Regions from separate parts of the Corynebacterium glyciniphilum AJ 3170 genome, predicted to be linked through region 3. Evidence: predicted binding sites of a transcription regulator. Region 3 holds the regulator's gene; each other region holds the start of a gene.
The links. The regulator LexA, encoded in region 3, represses DNA repair genes until DNA is damaged. The targets are predictions, from matches to a motif close to CGAACANNTGTTCG.
Positions count from the first base shown of each region.

Region 1: CGLY_RS08860 (HNH endonuclease signature motif containing protein) is a predicted target of LexA. The motif match lies at 3,308-3,321, and genes of this name have one in related genera.
Region 2: CGLY_RS09740 (HNH endonuclease signature motif containing protein) is a predicted target of LexA. The motif match lies at 3,448-3,461, and genes of this name have one in related genera.

Region 1 is NZ_CP006842.1:1,883,938-1,889,123, forward strand. It holds gene lnt (apolipoprotein N-acyltransferase) at 1-970, shown strand, start outside; gene CGLY_RS08855 (polyprenol monophosphomannose synthase) at 978-1,790, shown strand; gene CGLY_RS08860 (HNH endonuclease signature motif containing protein) at 1,787-3,253, opposite strand; gene CGLY_RS08865 (RNA polymerase-binding protein RbpA) at 3,393-3,764, opposite strand; gene CGLY_RS08870 (hypothetical protein) at 3,903-4,262, shown strand; gene CGLY_RS08875 (YceI family protein) at 4,297-4,983, shown strand; gene CGLY_RS08880 (hypothetical protein) at 5,004-5,186, shown strand, end outside.
Region 2 is NZ_CP006842.1:2,069,673-2,074,858, forward strand. It holds gene CGLY_RS09730 (asparaginase domain-containing protein) at 1-692, shown strand, start outside; gene CGLY_RS09735 (DNA polymerase IV) at 689-2,032, opposite strand; gene CGLY_RS09740 (HNH endonuclease signature motif containing protein) at 2,068-3,396, opposite strand; gene ileS (isoleucine--tRNA ligase) at 3,521-5,186, opposite strand, start outside.
Region 3 is NZ_CP006842.1:1,686,412-1,691,597, forward strand. It holds gene CGLY_RS07930 (DeoR/GlpR family DNA-binding transcription regulator) at 1-197, opposite strand, end outside; gene ptsP (phosphoenolpyruvate--protein phosphotransferase) at 380-2,098, shown strand; gene lexA (transcriptional repressor LexA) at 2,174-2,923, opposite strand; gene CGLY_RS17375 (hypothetical protein) at 3,186-3,716, shown strand; gene nrdR (transcriptional regulator NrdR) at 3,796-4,257, shown strand; gene hrpA (ATP-dependent RNA helicase HrpA) at 4,259-5,186, opposite strand, start outside.

The DNA of each region.
Region 1 (5,186 bases), 200 kb from region 3:
TCGCCGCTACATCACCACCGTCTCTACCGTGGCAGTGGCTGTCGGTGGGGGACTTGTCCTGGGTGCCGTGCCGACGTCGTGGGGCGGTGAGGTCGACGAGACGCTCAACGTCGTCGCAGTGCAGGGCAACGTGCCACGACTCGGCCTGGACTTCAACTCCCAACGCAGCGCCGTCCTGAACAACCACCTCGCACAGACGTTCAAACTTGCCGAGGAGATCGACAGTGGTGAACGACCACGCCCGGACCTGGTGATCTGGCCGGAGAACGCCTCGGACATCAATCCCTTCGTCAATGAGAGTGCTGCTCAGCAAATCAGCGCTGCTGCCGAGGCTGTCGGAGCTCCCTTACTGGTGGGGACCATTACCCGCGACGAGGAAGGTTCCAGGAACACAGCGGTCGTGTGGGATCCGGAGACAGGCCCCGGCGACCAGCACGTGAAAAAGTTCCTGCAGCCGTTCGGCGAGTACATGCCCTACCGTGATCTGCTGCGTCATGTCAGCCCGTATGTGGACATGGCCGGGAACTTCAAGGCCGGCGACGGGGACGGCGTGGTGGACATGGACGGCGTACCCGTCGGTGTGGCGACCTGCTACGAGGTCAGCTTCGACGGTGCTTTCCGTGACGCTACGCGCGCCGGCGCCACGATATTCGCCAGCCCGACGAACAACGCGACGTTCGGGTTTACCGACATGACGTTCCAGCAGTTGGCGATCAGCCGGATGCGGGCGATCGAATACGACCGGTCCGTGGTCGTCGCGGCGACGTCGGGGGTCTCAGCGATCGTGTCACCGGGCGGTGCTGTGACGGACCGGACAGAAATTTTCCGCGCTGGTCTTTTGCAGGAGGACGTTCCGGTGCGCGATACTGAGACGTTGTCAGCACGCATCGGCCCCGTCGGGGAGTGGATCCTCTCCGCCGTCGGCGCCGTATTCGTGCTTTATGCAGGTTTCCGGCAGAAGAAGAGGTAGGCAGAGGTTGGCTACGGGACATTCGACACACCCCAGTGACCGCACCCTGGTCATCATCCCGACGTACGAGGAGTTGGAGAATCTTCCGCTCATCGTGGGTCGCCTCCGCGCGGCTGAGCCCGAGCGCGTGGATATCCTCATCGTCGACGACAACAGCCCGGACGGTACCGGGCAGCTCGCCGACGAACTGGCCGCCGCCGATGGACACATTAATGTGCTCCACCGTAAGGGGAAGGGCGGGCTCTGCGGTGCCTATGTCGCGGGTTTCCGATGGGGCCTTGACCGCGATTACCAGGTCCTGTGTGAGATGGACGCCGACGGTTCCCATGCCCCTGAGCAGCTCGACCGGCTTCTGAGCCAGATTGACGGCGGTTCGGACCTGGTCATCGGGTCGCGTTATGTACCCGGTGGCAAGGTCGTCAACTGGCCGTGGAACCGGTGGTTCCTGTCGAAGGCGGGGAATATCTACATCTCCATCGCGTTGGGCGGTGGCCTTTCCGACATGACCGCCGGCTACCGTGCGTACCGTCGGTCACTGGTGGAGTCCCTGGACCTCGATGAGTTGTCGAACGCGGGGTACATCTTCCAGGTCGATCTGGCGTTCCGCGCGGTCGAGGGCGGTTTCGCCGTGGACGAAGTGCCGATCACCTTCACCGAGCGCGAGATCGGCGAGTCCAAGTTAGCCGGTAGTTTCGTCAAGGACAGCCTGATGGTGGTCACGGCATGGGGCATCCGCCACCGTGCTGCCCAGGTCAGCACACTTGCCGGGGCATTCTGGCGGCTGGGGAGGGATTCGGTCCGGCAGAAAATCGGACGTTAGAACGGCACCTCTTCCGCACGTGCTCTGCGTGCTGCGGCGAGTACCGCCTTCTGGGCTTCACGTTCTGCCAACCGTCGCTCGTTGTGCTCCCGGACCGTCCGGTAGCGTCTGGTTGCCCGGGTGGCAAAACTCGTTCTGGCGAATCCTGCGAGAGGACCGGTCGGTTCAGTGACGTAGGCGTGCCCGTCATCGACGCTGGACCACATCACCGCACCGTCGTCGGCTTTCGTCGCATCCACCCAACCGAGCGTCTTGAGGAGATGGTGGGTGCGGCACAGAGGCTGGAGGTTCCTCGTGTCGGTCGGGCCGCCGGAGTCCGGGTCGGCATGGTCGAAGCGGCGTACATGATCGATGTCACACTTCGCCGCAGGAACCTCACACCCAGGGAAAGTACAGCTGGTGTACACCCCCTCGAGGAACTCCACCATTTTCTTGGTGGGAGTGTAGGCGTCGGTGCCCTCGTGGCCGGGAATCCGGAGGTGGGTGACGCGGTCCATGAATGCGTCGGTCGCCATCGCATCAAGCCAGTGGCCACCCGAGGTCGCCACGACGTCACTGGTGATCTCGCGGTAGATGTTCAGGGTCACTCTGATGTCAGCGGTGCCGCGGACCAGGTGAAGCAGACCGTCGGCGCGTGAGCAGGACATTTCACGGCAGACCGCATCGAGAACGGCGACCAGTTCTTCAGCTTCTTCAGGTGGGAGCGTCGCAGTGATCACGGTGGCACAGGGATCATAGGTGTCAACACCCACCCGGCGGGTCAGTGTGCCACAGTTACGGGGATCAATACCGGCGGGCGGCTCGACGGTATCGGTCGTCCGGACCGGCTCCGTCGTCCCGATCACCTCAGCGCAACGTACGGGTGGTGGTTCAGGATCCGTGCGGTCGACGGGGCGCGCGAGCTCATCGATCCCGTGCACTGCCTTGAGAATCTTCTTCACCATGGCACGCGGCCCCGGTATCACCTGCCTGTCCCGTCGGGGAGTGAGGACTGTGATCAAGGCTTTCTCCGCTGCGTCGGTGTCGTCAGGTCGGATACCGTCCGCGCTGCGAGCGAGTAACCGAAGATGATCGAAGCTCAGCATCCCCCGCAGCAGGTGGGCTTTGAGCCGCGGCATGCGGGCGCACAGCAGCCCGATATCCGTGTAGGTTTCAGCCCGGCTCCGCGTCAGCGACAGCCTGGCCTGAAGTCGCGCATGATGGGCCACAACATCGGCGGTGCCGTGCGGAGCGCACTGGACAGCGATCTCGATCATGGCACGGTTCATCTTTCTGACGGCGACAGCAGCGGTGTCCGTCGATGTCTCGATCGACCACCGTCGGAACCTGAACGAAGGTTCGTACAGTTCACCCCAGTCAATGAGGATTCCGGAAACGAACACGAGATCAGGGTGTCCCGGCCTGGCCTGTGGAGGGGCGTGCTCGGGAGGCGGGGGAGCAGGCAGTGACGATGAGTCATCCATGTCGAACACACTACCGATAGGGGAGGACACAGAATGATTCGACCGAGGATAAACCGAACATATGATCGAAAAACAAGAAACGAAAATGAAAGCCCTCCGACACCACCGGAGGGCTTCTACCAGGCCATCATCGCAGAACTCAAGAGTTCGCGGCCTGCTCCTTCATGAGCTTCATCGCCGTACGACGACGCTTACGCAACAGTTCGATGCGCTCCTCGAGGAGCACATCGAGCTCTTCGAGGGAACGGCGCTCACGAAGCATATCCCAGTGGGTACGGGCCGGCTTCTGCGGCTTCGCGTCCTGACCGACACCCTCGATGAGCTGGCCGAGCTGACCGTTCTTGCACATCCACTCGCTGGGGATCTCTGCGTCATTGGCGAAAGCGACCTCGAAGATCTCACCGGATTCAGTCTGGTATTTGGTCATCTGGCGGGGGGCCAGGTCGTGGTCACGGTCTGTCTCATAGGACACCGCTCCCATTCGGCTGCCACGCAGTACACGATCTGCCATCGGTGCATCACCCTTCTCATCATGCGGACGTGGTGGGTCATTCGTCCGATACAACGGACGAGACGCCCGAATAATTCCCGGGCGACACCACAATGCTCAACCACAACACTCTACCGCAGAAGTGCAATGATGGACGACATGACCGACCACGCCACTGACGCACAGCGGACGACTCCTCACCGGTGTGCATGGTGCAGCCGCGAAATCGCGCAGGAGGGCCCCGGACGACGGCGTCGCTACTGCAGTCAGTCCTGTCGTCAGCGCGCCTACGAGCAACGTCAGTCCCTCAAGGACACCACGATTCCTGCAGACTCGGTCATCCTCTCCAGAACCGCCGCAGAAGAACTCACTGACCGTCTCTTTGAGGTCCGCTGTGCAGCGGAAGATATTCGGGCAGCCGTCGCCGACGGCGAACCGTCCGACAGCGTCATGGAGCTTTGTCAGGAACTCGTCACCCTCGCCAGGGACGCGGAGGGGGTCCGGGGGAGAAGCGAATAGGGTTCACGGGCAGGGGCGGCTAGCATGGACAGACATGCGGAAAGGTATCGTCACGCTGGTCGTTGTCACAGTCGTCGCACTGGCCATCGCCATTGTCGGCCCGCCGGTGTACAGGCTTCTCACCAGTGAGGGACTACAGACCGCATCCATTGCCGACGGAAGTGGCGAACCAGCCACCGTGGGCTTGGACGGGCATTGGGATGTCGTAAGCGGAGCAGGGGAGAACTCCACCGAGGCCGGGTACACTTTCGATGAGGTGCTGCCTGGCCAGGAGAAGTCCACATCCGGCAGGACCTCAGAGGTCAGCGGTGACCTCGTGGTGGCGAACGACGTCCTGGAGGAGGGCAAGGTGACGGTCGACGTTGCCAGCATCGAGTCTGACATCGAGAAACGTGACATCCACGTCCGCGACAACATCCTGCACACAGATCAGTACCCTGAAGCGACGTTCACAATCTCCGACCCCGTGGATCTGTCGTCCCTTCCCGAGGACGGTAGTGTTGACACGGTAACCATCAATGGCGAACTCACCATGCACGGCAAGACCAATGATGTCACCGCTGAACTGACTGTTCTCAGGACAGGGGAGAACGTGATCGTGCAAGGCCAGGTGCCAGTGGAACGAGAAGCATTCGGAATTGTCACTCCGGAGTTCGTCGCCTCGCAGATCGCCGAAGAAGGCACCGTTGACCTGCTGCTGGTCTTCGGGCTACAGAGCTGACCTCCTGAGAGGACAACAACATGGACAGAGACGTCATGGTCTTCACCCGGTGGATCCGGCTCGTCGCCCTCGTCGCAGCCACGGGATTCATGCTGTTCACCGGCGGTACGCTGGCATATATTTTTGCCGCTGTCTGCGTGGCATTCCTCGGTGTCACGGTGTGGCAGCTCCTGAAGCTGTACAGAGACGACCGGTACCGTACG
Region 2 (5,186 bases), 380 kb from region 3:
ACGCGCTTCTCACCGAGATCCATGCCGCACAAGAACACGGGCCTGTGGTCGTCACCCACGGCACCGACTCCATGGAGGAGACGGCGATGGCCGTCGACCGTCTGGTCGGCGGCCGGGTCGTCCTCACCGGTGCCCAGCGCCCTGCGGACGACGCCTCGCCGGACGGACCCGGAAACCTCCGTGATGCCGTGGCAGCAGCGCCGCGCATTGACGCCCCGAGCGTGGTCTTCGGCGGCCGGACGTCGCCCGCCTACGGCGTCCGGAAGATCCACACCACCGCGGATGTGGCATTCGACGCCCCCACCATCCTCCGTCCGGCCCCTCTGTCTGTCGCACCAGTGCCGTTGGACGGTCTCCGCGTTGACGTCATCGCCGCGTACCAGGGCGCCGATCCCGCCGCGGTCGAGTCTGCGCTGGGCGCCGGGGCCGACGGTATCGTCATCGCCGCGTTCGGGTCAGGCAACGTGGGGGTCCTGGCCGACGGCGTCGCCGATGCCTTGGCCGACGGGTTTCCGGTGGTGGTGGCCAGCCGCGTCCCAGCAGGTGGAGTACAGCTGGTCTACGGCGGCGCCGGCGGCGGACGCAGTCTCGCCAGGGCAGGAATCCGGCCCGCCGGCGAACTCACGCCGCCACAGGCGCGGATGGAGCTCCTGTGCGAACTGGCGGTGAAACGCGCACAGCTGCTCCGCTAGCGAAGACTGTCCAGCGGGTCAGCAGGACGGAGATCCGGATCATCGACGGCCAGTGACCTCGCTTTTCCGGGGCCTGTCGACCGGGTCTCGAACCGCACGCTGACCACTCCTGCCCCGGTACCCTGGACCCAACCGTGCCCGAACTCCACGTGGTGCACATCCACAGTCGGGCGCCAGGACGCCGGCTGCACTTGGTGTTCTTCCGTCTCCTCGTCCGTCGCCCCATCGACCTCTGACTCGGTGGTGACCTCTGCTCCCGGGTCGAGCGAACCGGGTTCGGGGAAGAGAACGGCCTGCCGTTCCTCGGTGAGTCCGGAGAGGCTCACACCGACGAGCCGTACTGCGCCCGAGACCTCGGGACGCGGGACGACCGAGCGTGCTGCGGCGATGATCTCGTCCAGATCATCTGTCGGTGTGACCAGCGTCGTGGACCGGGTGTGAGCCTTGAAATCTGCGGTCCGGGTCTTCACCGTGACCGTCCTCGCTGCACGCCCGTCGCCGAGCAGACGGTGCCGTGCCGCAGTCGCCGCACGCACCAGGACCGGGTCCACTTCCACGGTCGTGGTCGCGTCAGTCTCAAGCGTGCGCTCCGCAGACACCTGCTTGGCCCGAGCGCGAGGAGCGACAGGTCGTGAATCACGGCCGCGTGCGTACCCTTGAACCTGCAGACCGACCGAGCCGAGTAATCCTTTGACGTCGATATCGTCCATGTCGGTGAACTCGCCGATCGTCGTGACCCCGACCTCAGCCAACTTGTTCTGTGCAACCGGGCCGATGCCCCACAACTCACCGACTGGACGAGACGCGAAAACCTCCGCCCGTCGTTCGATACCCACGACTGTCACACCATGGGGTTTGGCAAGGTCGGACGCCATCTTGGCATCCAGTTTCGTGGATGCCACACCGATGGAGCACGGCAGTCCGACCTCGCCGTCAACTCGGGACTGCAGATCCTGCGCCCAGCGCTCGACCTCCTGCGGAGTGCATCCCGCCAATGATTCGGGCTCAACGAAACCTTCGTCGACACTCAACTGCTCGACGGTGTCGCCTTCTCTACCGAGCAACTCGAAAACCTGTGCGGACACGGCGGAGTACACCGCGAACCGCGGCGTCACGACGACGGCTTTCCCACGGCACAGCCGGACCGCCTGCTGCATGGGCATAGCAGACCGAGCTCCGTACACACGGGATTCGTACGAGGCACCCGCAACAACCCCACGCCCTGACGCACCACCCACCAGGACCGGACGCCCGGCCAGCGTCGGCCTGGTCAACTGCTCGACAGAAGCGAAGAATGCGTCCATGTCGAGGTGGACCACCCACCGCTGCCTGGTGTTCATGCCTCCGATTCTAGGCAGTACGTTGTCCGGTGCCCTCAAAAAGGCACCAGCTCTTCCGCCTCCGCCGCGGCGGCTTCGATGTCTGCGAGCCACTGCATCCTCGCCTCGTTATGGCTCGCCAGCGTCCGGACCTTGCGGTGCAGGCGTGCATCAAAGTCAAGGACAGCCTCCGCCAACGGTCCTGTCGGCATCGAGACATAGACGTGCCCGTCCTCCACGCTGGTCCACCAGTCCGAACCGTCCGGATTGAGAGTGACGTCGTACAGGCCCCGCGTCTTGAGACTGTGACACCCGGGGCATAAGGAATGCATCGCCCACGTCGCAGTCTTCCCGCCCGGACAGGCGTCCTCAACGTCTCCGTCGACCCACCGGGCGACATGATCGAGCTGGGATGTGGCGGCAGGACTGTCGCATCCCGGGAACCTGCAGGTACCGTCCCTGCCGGTATCGGTCGCGCGCTGATGCTCGGACGGGGAGTATCCGGAGACCTCACTGTGACCGACGACGCACAGGTCTGTGACCCGCGCCATCCACCGCTCAGTGGCAACTTCATGCAGCCACGTACTCTCCAGGTGCATTCGGCCATTGTCCAGGTTCCGGTAGCAGTTCAGCGTGACAGCCACATCGCCGGCCCTCCCGTGAACCAGGTCAAGTAGCGCACGGGCCCGACTACACTTCCGGGCGGCTGCGACTGCGTCAATAATGCGGATCATGCCCACCCCCTCGTCTGTCGGAACGGTGACGTGGAACGTCGTAGCCGCATCCCGGCGTGCATCCACACCGAAATCGAGCTGATGCTGCGGCGGTGGTGGTTCACCTCGGCCTTCCGGGTCAAGAGGACGTGCCGACGGCTGGATCTCAGCAATGACCTGCTGCGCCAGCCGGCGCAGTGTAATCACTCCGGGCACCACCTGACGTGGCATGACAGGGGTCACTAGAGCCACGATGCCGCGCTCAACCTCCTCGAGGTGCTCGTCGTCCACCGCCGCGACCGAGTCAGCAAGCGCCCGGAGGTGATCAAAGGAGAACGCGCCACCCTGCAGGTGTCGCCCCAACACGCTCATCCGGGTGATCATCGTGCCAATGTCGCAGTAGGCCAGCGCTTTCCCCTTGGACACCCCGAGCCCCCCAGACAGCATCCTGACATGTCTGGACACCTCACTGGACGGCGTCGGCGCCGCGTCGCGCGCAATATCGAGTTCGAGTCGGTTGATCTCCCTCTTCGCGCTGTACATAACCTCCTGAGCACTCACCGCCCAGCACGGCTCATCAAGATTCTCCTCGACATATTCGACATCGCAGTCGAGACACAGCTCCTCGTAATCGCGTTCGATGACACCCAGATCTGCTCCGCCCTGCACCATGTTCTTCCCCTCACCGCTACGGATACCACCCTTAACCGCTCTCAAGTTTACCGAACGGGTGTTCGATACGCAAGGACGAAAAGAGCCCCCGAACAGTTTCCCTGCCCGGGGGCCCTACGTGCAGCTACGCCTTGACGAGATCAGCAGACACGCCGTCACCCACGTCGTGGGGCAAGGTCTCTCCGACAACCACCGACACGGACGTCGCCAACACTTCACCAGCGATCGTCTCGGTGTGTTCGTCGGCCCAGACCTTCTTCTCCTCCGGCACCGACAGCGTCAGCGTGATGCGGTCGGAGACGTCAAAGCCGGATGCCTTACGCGCATCCTGCACGCCACGGACCCGATCAGCGGCCCACCCCTCTGCCTCAAGTTCCGGAGTCACGGTGGTGTCGAGGACGACGAGGCCGTCCCCACCCGGGATCTCGGCAGTATTCTCCGGGTCGACCGCCACGAGCTTGCGGTTGAACTCGCCGTCGACCAGCTCGATGCCGTCGGCCGTCACCGTCCCGTCCTCCGCAACGGTGTAGTTGCCGGTCTTGACCGCCTTGATCACCTTCTGGACGTCCTTGCCCAGCCGCGGCCCGGCGGCGCGAGCGTTGACCACCACGTCGAAGCGCCCTACGGACGATACGTCGTCAGTCAGTGTTACATCCTTGACATTCACCTCGTCACGGATAATCGACGCGAAATCTGCCAACGCATTGGACTCGGGCAACGCCACGGTGAGCCCCGGCAGCGGGAGCCGGTTGCGCAACTTGTGCGACTTGCGCAACGACGACGTTGCCGAGCACACGCCACGCACCGCATCCATGGAGGCCACCAGTGCCTCGTCCGCCGGGAGGTCGTCCGCGGAAGGCCAGTCGGTGAGGTGCACCGAACGTTCGCCGGTCAAGCCCCGCCAGATGACCTCCGTCGTCATCGGCAGCAACGGTGCCGCAACGCGGCACAGCGTCTCCAGCACCGTGTACAGCGTGTTGAACGCTTCCGGGTGCCCGTTCTCGCCGGAGTCACCAGCCCAGAAACGGTCGCGGGAGCGCCGTACGTACCAGTTGGTCAACACATCACAGAACTGACGGATCTCATCAGTGGCGGAGGCGATGTCCGTCGCGTCCAACGCACCGGTGACCGCCGAAACAGTGTCGTGCAGCTTGGCCAGAATGTACCGGTCCAACACATTCGACGACGTGGTGTCCCGACGCGCCGGAGTGTGCGCGTACAGCCGCAGGAACGAGTAGGCATTCCACATCGGCAACATCGCCTGGCGCACTCCCTCACGGATGCCCTGTTCAGTCACAATGAGGTTGCCACCACGCAGGATCGGCGAACTCATCAGGAACCACCGCATCGCGTCCGAGCCGTCGCGGTCGAAGACTTCGTTGACGTCGGGGTAGTTCCCCTTCGACTTCGACATCTTCAGTCCGTCGTCGCCCAGCACAATGCCATGCGACACAACCTTGGTGAAAGCGGGACGGTCGAACAGTGCGGTCGACAACACGTGCAGGAGGTAGAACCACCCGCGGGTCTGCCCGATGTACTCCACGATGAAATCTGCCGGTGAATGGGAGTCGAACCACTCCTTGTTCTCGAACGGGTAGTGCACCTGTGCGAACGGCATCGAACCGGAGTCGAACCACACGTCGAGGACGTCCGGAACGCGACGCATCGTCGACTGCCCTGTGGGGTCGTCCGGGTTGGGCCTGGTCAGCTCGTCGATGTAGGGACGGTGCAGCGACTCCGGGCGCACTCCGAAGTCTGCCTCCAACTCATCGAGCGAACCGTACACGTCG
Region 3 (5,186 bases):
TCGCGGGTCTGGAACGTATTGGTGGGTACCGCCCCGCCGTGGACCCGGTGCAAGGCACCGTCATTGTCGAGTACGGTCAGGTCACGCCGGATGGTCTCCGGGGTGACGGCAAAACGCTCCGCAAGTTCGACCACGGTGACACGCCCGTTGACTGCGGTCAGTGACGCGATCTGGCGGCGACGTTCCTCTGAGTTCATGATGTGCATTGTATGGGGTCGAGGGGGTGCGAACCTCGATTCGGGGGTGGGGAGTCCGACGGGGGTGGCCCCGGCGGGCCCCGAAAAGAGGGGGAGAAGAGGGTACTGTGGACGTCAACCTAATACGTCAACCGATGTCCTTTCAGATGTCCATTCTGAATATTTGTGGGAGACCAGACACTATGGCAGACACGAAATCCTCCGCACCTTCCACCGACGGTGAGCCCGTCATCCTGAAGGGAAAATCAGTGGTTCCCGGCACGGTCTTCGCGCCGGTGACCTGGGTAACGGACCGTCCGGAGCTGCCGGGGCCGGATAAGACGGTCGCCGAGGGGGAACGAGAGGCAGAGTTCGAGGCGTTCACCCGGGCCGTCGACACCGTCTCGGGGCGCCTCAGTGCACGTGCTGCGACAGTCGAGGGCAATGCACGCCAGGTGCTTGAAGCCACGGTCGCCATTGCAAAGGACCGCGCATGGGCCAAGAAGGTCCGAAAATCCGTCAATGCGGGTCAGACCAACGTCTACGCGGTCAAACAGGCTACGGATGACTTTGTCGAGATGTTCCTCAAGGCGGGTGGTGTGATGGCCGAGAGGGTCACTGACCTGATGGACGTCCGCGACCGCGTCATCGCCGAGCTCCGAGGAGAACCCGAACCGGGCATCCCCGACGTCGATTCTCCCCATGTCCTGTTCGCCGATGACCTTGCCCCAGCCGATACCGCTACTCTTGACCCTGAACTGATCGTTGCCGTGGTCACAGAGAAAGGCGGAGCGACGAGCCATACCGCGATCATTGCCCGTCAGCTGGATATCCCCTGCATTGTGGCTATTGGTGTCAACCTGCGCTCCATCGCAGCGGAAACCGAGGTACTGGTTGACGCCGCCGTGGGAACCGTGGAGACCGGGGTGGACCCGGCTGATGTCGAGAAAAGGGTAGCTGCAGCTGCAGAACTCGCCTCGAAGGTACGCGGATGGCACGGACCGGCTGAAACTGCGGACGGTCACCGGGTTCAACTGCTCGCCAATGTGCAGGACGGTGCCGCCGCCAGGCAGGCAGCGGAATCGGTCGCAGAAGGCATCGGGCTGTTCCGGACCGAACTCGGCTTCCTCAGCGAAACGACAGAACCGTCCGTCGAGGAACAGGCGGATCGGTATGCGGAAGTGTTGAGCGCCTTCCCAGAGGGCAAGGTGGTCATCCGCACGTTGGATGCAGGGTCGGACAAGCCGGTGCCCTATGTGATGGCGGAGAGTGAGGAGAACCCGGCACTCGGTGTTCGCGGCCTGCGTATCGCACGCACGAATCAGGAGCTGCTGGAGCGTCAGCTCGACGGAATCGCACTGGCGCTGAAGAAATCCGGCAGGGAGGAATCGTCGGCGCAGACCTGGGTCATGGCGCCGATGGTGGCAACGGTGTATGAGGCGCAGTGGTTTGCTGCATTGTGCCATGAGCGGGGACTTGTCGCGGGTGCGATGATCGAGGTTCCCGCTGCGGCGTTGATGGCAGACAAGATGATGCCCTATCTGGACTTCGTCTCCATCGGTACGAATGACCTGACCCAGTACACGATGGCAGCTGACCGTATGTCGGCGTCCCTTGCCCATCTGACAGATCCGTGGCAGCCAGCGGTGCTGAGGTTGGTACACACGACCTGTCGTGCTGGTGCAGTGACTCGCACCGCGGTCGGGGTCTGCGGTGAAGCAGCTGCCGACCCGATACTCGCGTGCGTTCTGGCGGGGCTCGGGGTTACGTCCCTGTCAGCCGCTCCACCGGCATTGGCGGCGGTGGGCGCTCAGCTTGGTGAGATCGACTTCGCGGTCTGCCGGGAAATGGCGGCGGCGGCGCTCGATGCCGATGGGGCCGAAGAGGCGAAGACTGCCGCTGCGGCGGTCCTCGGCCTCTAGTTTCACTCCGACGGATGTCGGGCCCCGACACCGGAGCTCCGATATCCGTCGTCAGGCGATCGCAGGGGAGCGCGGTCAGATCTTTCGGAGTACGGCGACGACGCGGCCGAGGATGTCAGCATTGTCACCGGGGATCGGTTCGAAGAGATCATTGTGGGGGAGTAGCCAGACACCGTTGCCGTCCTTCTGGAATTCCTTGACCGTCGCCTCGCCGTCGATCATCGCTGCGACGAAGTCGCCGAGTTCGGCGACTTTCTGCGACCGCACCGCCACCCAGTCGCCATTGAAGATACCTGCGTCGCGCATGGATTCTCCCACGACTTGCAGAAGGAACAGTTCGCCGCTGCCCACGAGCTCCTGCGGCAGTGGAAAGTGAGCTTCTACGTGTTCCTCAGCCAGGATCGGTGAACCGGCAGCGATCTGTCCCACCACGGGAACGAACGAAGGGGAGGGCATCCCGTCCGGGCCGGTCGTGGCCGCAGGTTTAGGGCCCGGCCGGGAAGCCGGCTCATCCTCGAAATCCCGGATGTCTACGGCGCGGGGCTTATTGTCCTCCCGTCGGAGATAACCTTTCCTCTCCAACTCCCGCAGGTGGTACGACACTGATGACGTGGAGTTCAGGCCAACAGCGTCACAGATCTCGCGGATGCTCGGCGGATACCCTCGGAACCGCGTGGCGTCTTTGATGACGTCCATGATGCGACGCTGGCGGTCGGAGAGCTTCTCCCTGCCCTTGTCGTCGCCACTTGCTCCCGCGCTTGCTAGGGCGGCACGTTTCTTGCTTCCCGGAGCTACCCCCGTGGAGGACTTCTGTTTCTCTGCCATCTGACCTACTCCTGGTCTCGTTGTACCGATCGTGGGTTCGACAGTACATCACCGAACCGACATTGTTCATCAGGGTGTTCGAAAGTGTCGCGGAAGTTGTGGACTTCTTCGAACACCCGTGCTACCGTCTGGCACATAGAGCGAAGTTCGAACACATGGACGAAGATACTGACCGTCATGCGAGACGATGTCCGGCTGCGGTGCTGTCATGGTCCTGTCAGATTCCGCAAGTCAGGTTCGTTTTCACGGAAAGAGGGTTGTCATGAACACGATATCGGTACGTAATCCCCGGGGCGTTGACCGTCGTCCTGTCTACCGTCGTCCGGAGTGGACACGTGTGGTCGAGACGGGGCGATCGAACACGTGGGGGCATGGTGCGGTGCGACATCCGTCAGCGGCTCAGGTGGAGCGTCGGCGGTTCCGCGCGACCGGTGAAGAACGTCCGTTCGAGACAGGTTCTCGGGCGCGCCGAGTACGTCGCCGTATGTCTTCTGTCCTCGGTTCTCCGGGCGTTACGTTGGTGTCTCTCGCGTCGCTGGTGGTGATGCTCGCCGCGTCACCGGTTTTGACCGGTCCGAATGAGGAGGCTGTCACACCTGCCAGGACTGCGACGGTCACGGTCGGGGACAACGCCAGCTTGGCGGATATCGCCAGAGAGCACGTCCCGGGTGCATCGGTGGGTGACGCGGTGGCGAGAATTGCGTCCCTCAACGACATCGACAAGATCGGCGCGGATGACGGTCACCACGCCGGTGCGGAGTCCACGCGACAGGTTGTGATCCCGGTCTACTGACCGGGCAACGGCAGGGGAAGGCTCCAGGGGTAGCATATGGGTCCGTCCCGTTCCACTGATCTCTGTAAGGGAGAACGCCGTGCTCTGTCCCGCGTGCCGCTCCGAAGACTCCCGGGTGGTGGATTCGCGTACGGTCGAATCTGGCTCAGCTATCCGTCGTCGACGAGAATGCCTGACATGCAAAACCAGGTTCACGACACTCGAACGCTCAGTGCTCCTGGTGACCAAACGGAGCGGCGTGACCGAAGAGTTTCGCCGCGACAAGGTCATCAGGGGTGTGGGGCGTGCTTGTCAGGGACTCGAGGTCTCCGGGGACGACCTCAAGATACTCGCACACGACGTCGAGCAGTCGCTTCGTGCGTCCTACGGTTCGCAGGTGGCCGCGGATGATATCGGCCTGGCGATTCTCGAGCCGCTGCGTAACCTCAACGAAGTTGCGTACCTGAGGTTTGCCTCGGTGTACAAGTCCTTCCGGTCCACCGAGGACTTCGAGACGGAGATCCGGGCCCTCCGTCAGCGTCGAGAAGACGCCGCTGAATAAGTCAGCGGATCTTCGCGAGCGCCTTCTTCACCCGCGCTGCGCTGGCAGGTCGCGAGGTTCCCAGGTTCTGGGCGAACAATGACACCCGGAACTCCTCGACCAACCACTCAACGTCCTTGAACTGGGGAGACGCTGCGCGCGCGGCAGGGAGTCGCTTCCGGGTCTCGGCAATGGCCTCCGTGCACTCCCTGACCTGGTCATCAAGCGCCGCTTCACGGTCCGGGTCAGACTCCATCATTGAAAGCCGGGACTTCATCGCGGCCACATAGCGCGGCACATGGCGTAGATTCTCTACTCCGTTCTTCGCGACACGATGGGGGCCGAGATAGAAATCCAACTGCCCCCTCATCTCGTCGATCGCCGCGCCGTCCCAGCCCTCCAGTTCCTGCGACATATCAGAGACAGCCAGGACTGCGGGGGAGATCGCCACGAAGATCTGCCGGACCAGCCCCGGTCCTTTCTCGCGTGCTGCCGTCACAGCTTCTGCGCAGCGTTCCGGGTCGCGGATCACCGGGCCGAAGCGGTTCATCAACTCGCGGCACGCGAGGACACGGCAATCATCGACCAGAGCATCGGGACCGCCGTGAGGATAAGTATCGACCGCGACGCGCTGCCGCAGCGGCAGCCCCTTGACCGTCTGTTTCGTGGACACCTGGCACGCGTCCACCATCATCTCGAGGACAGTCGAGAACTGTTGTCCGGCGGCCGCCTGGGGTGTCGGGAATGCCTTGAGAACAACACCGTCCCGGCTCCCCGGGGTGGCTGCAACGAGCGCAGGGTAGGCGGACGTCGTCTGACCGTCCACCACCGTTTCCACGGACTCGGGTATCGTTCCGATTCCCTCGGCTGTCCAGTTCTCCGATCGGGCGAGTATTCCGCCTCCCCCTGCAGAACTCCGCTGGTCCTTCTTCCTCTTTCCCGACTGCTGA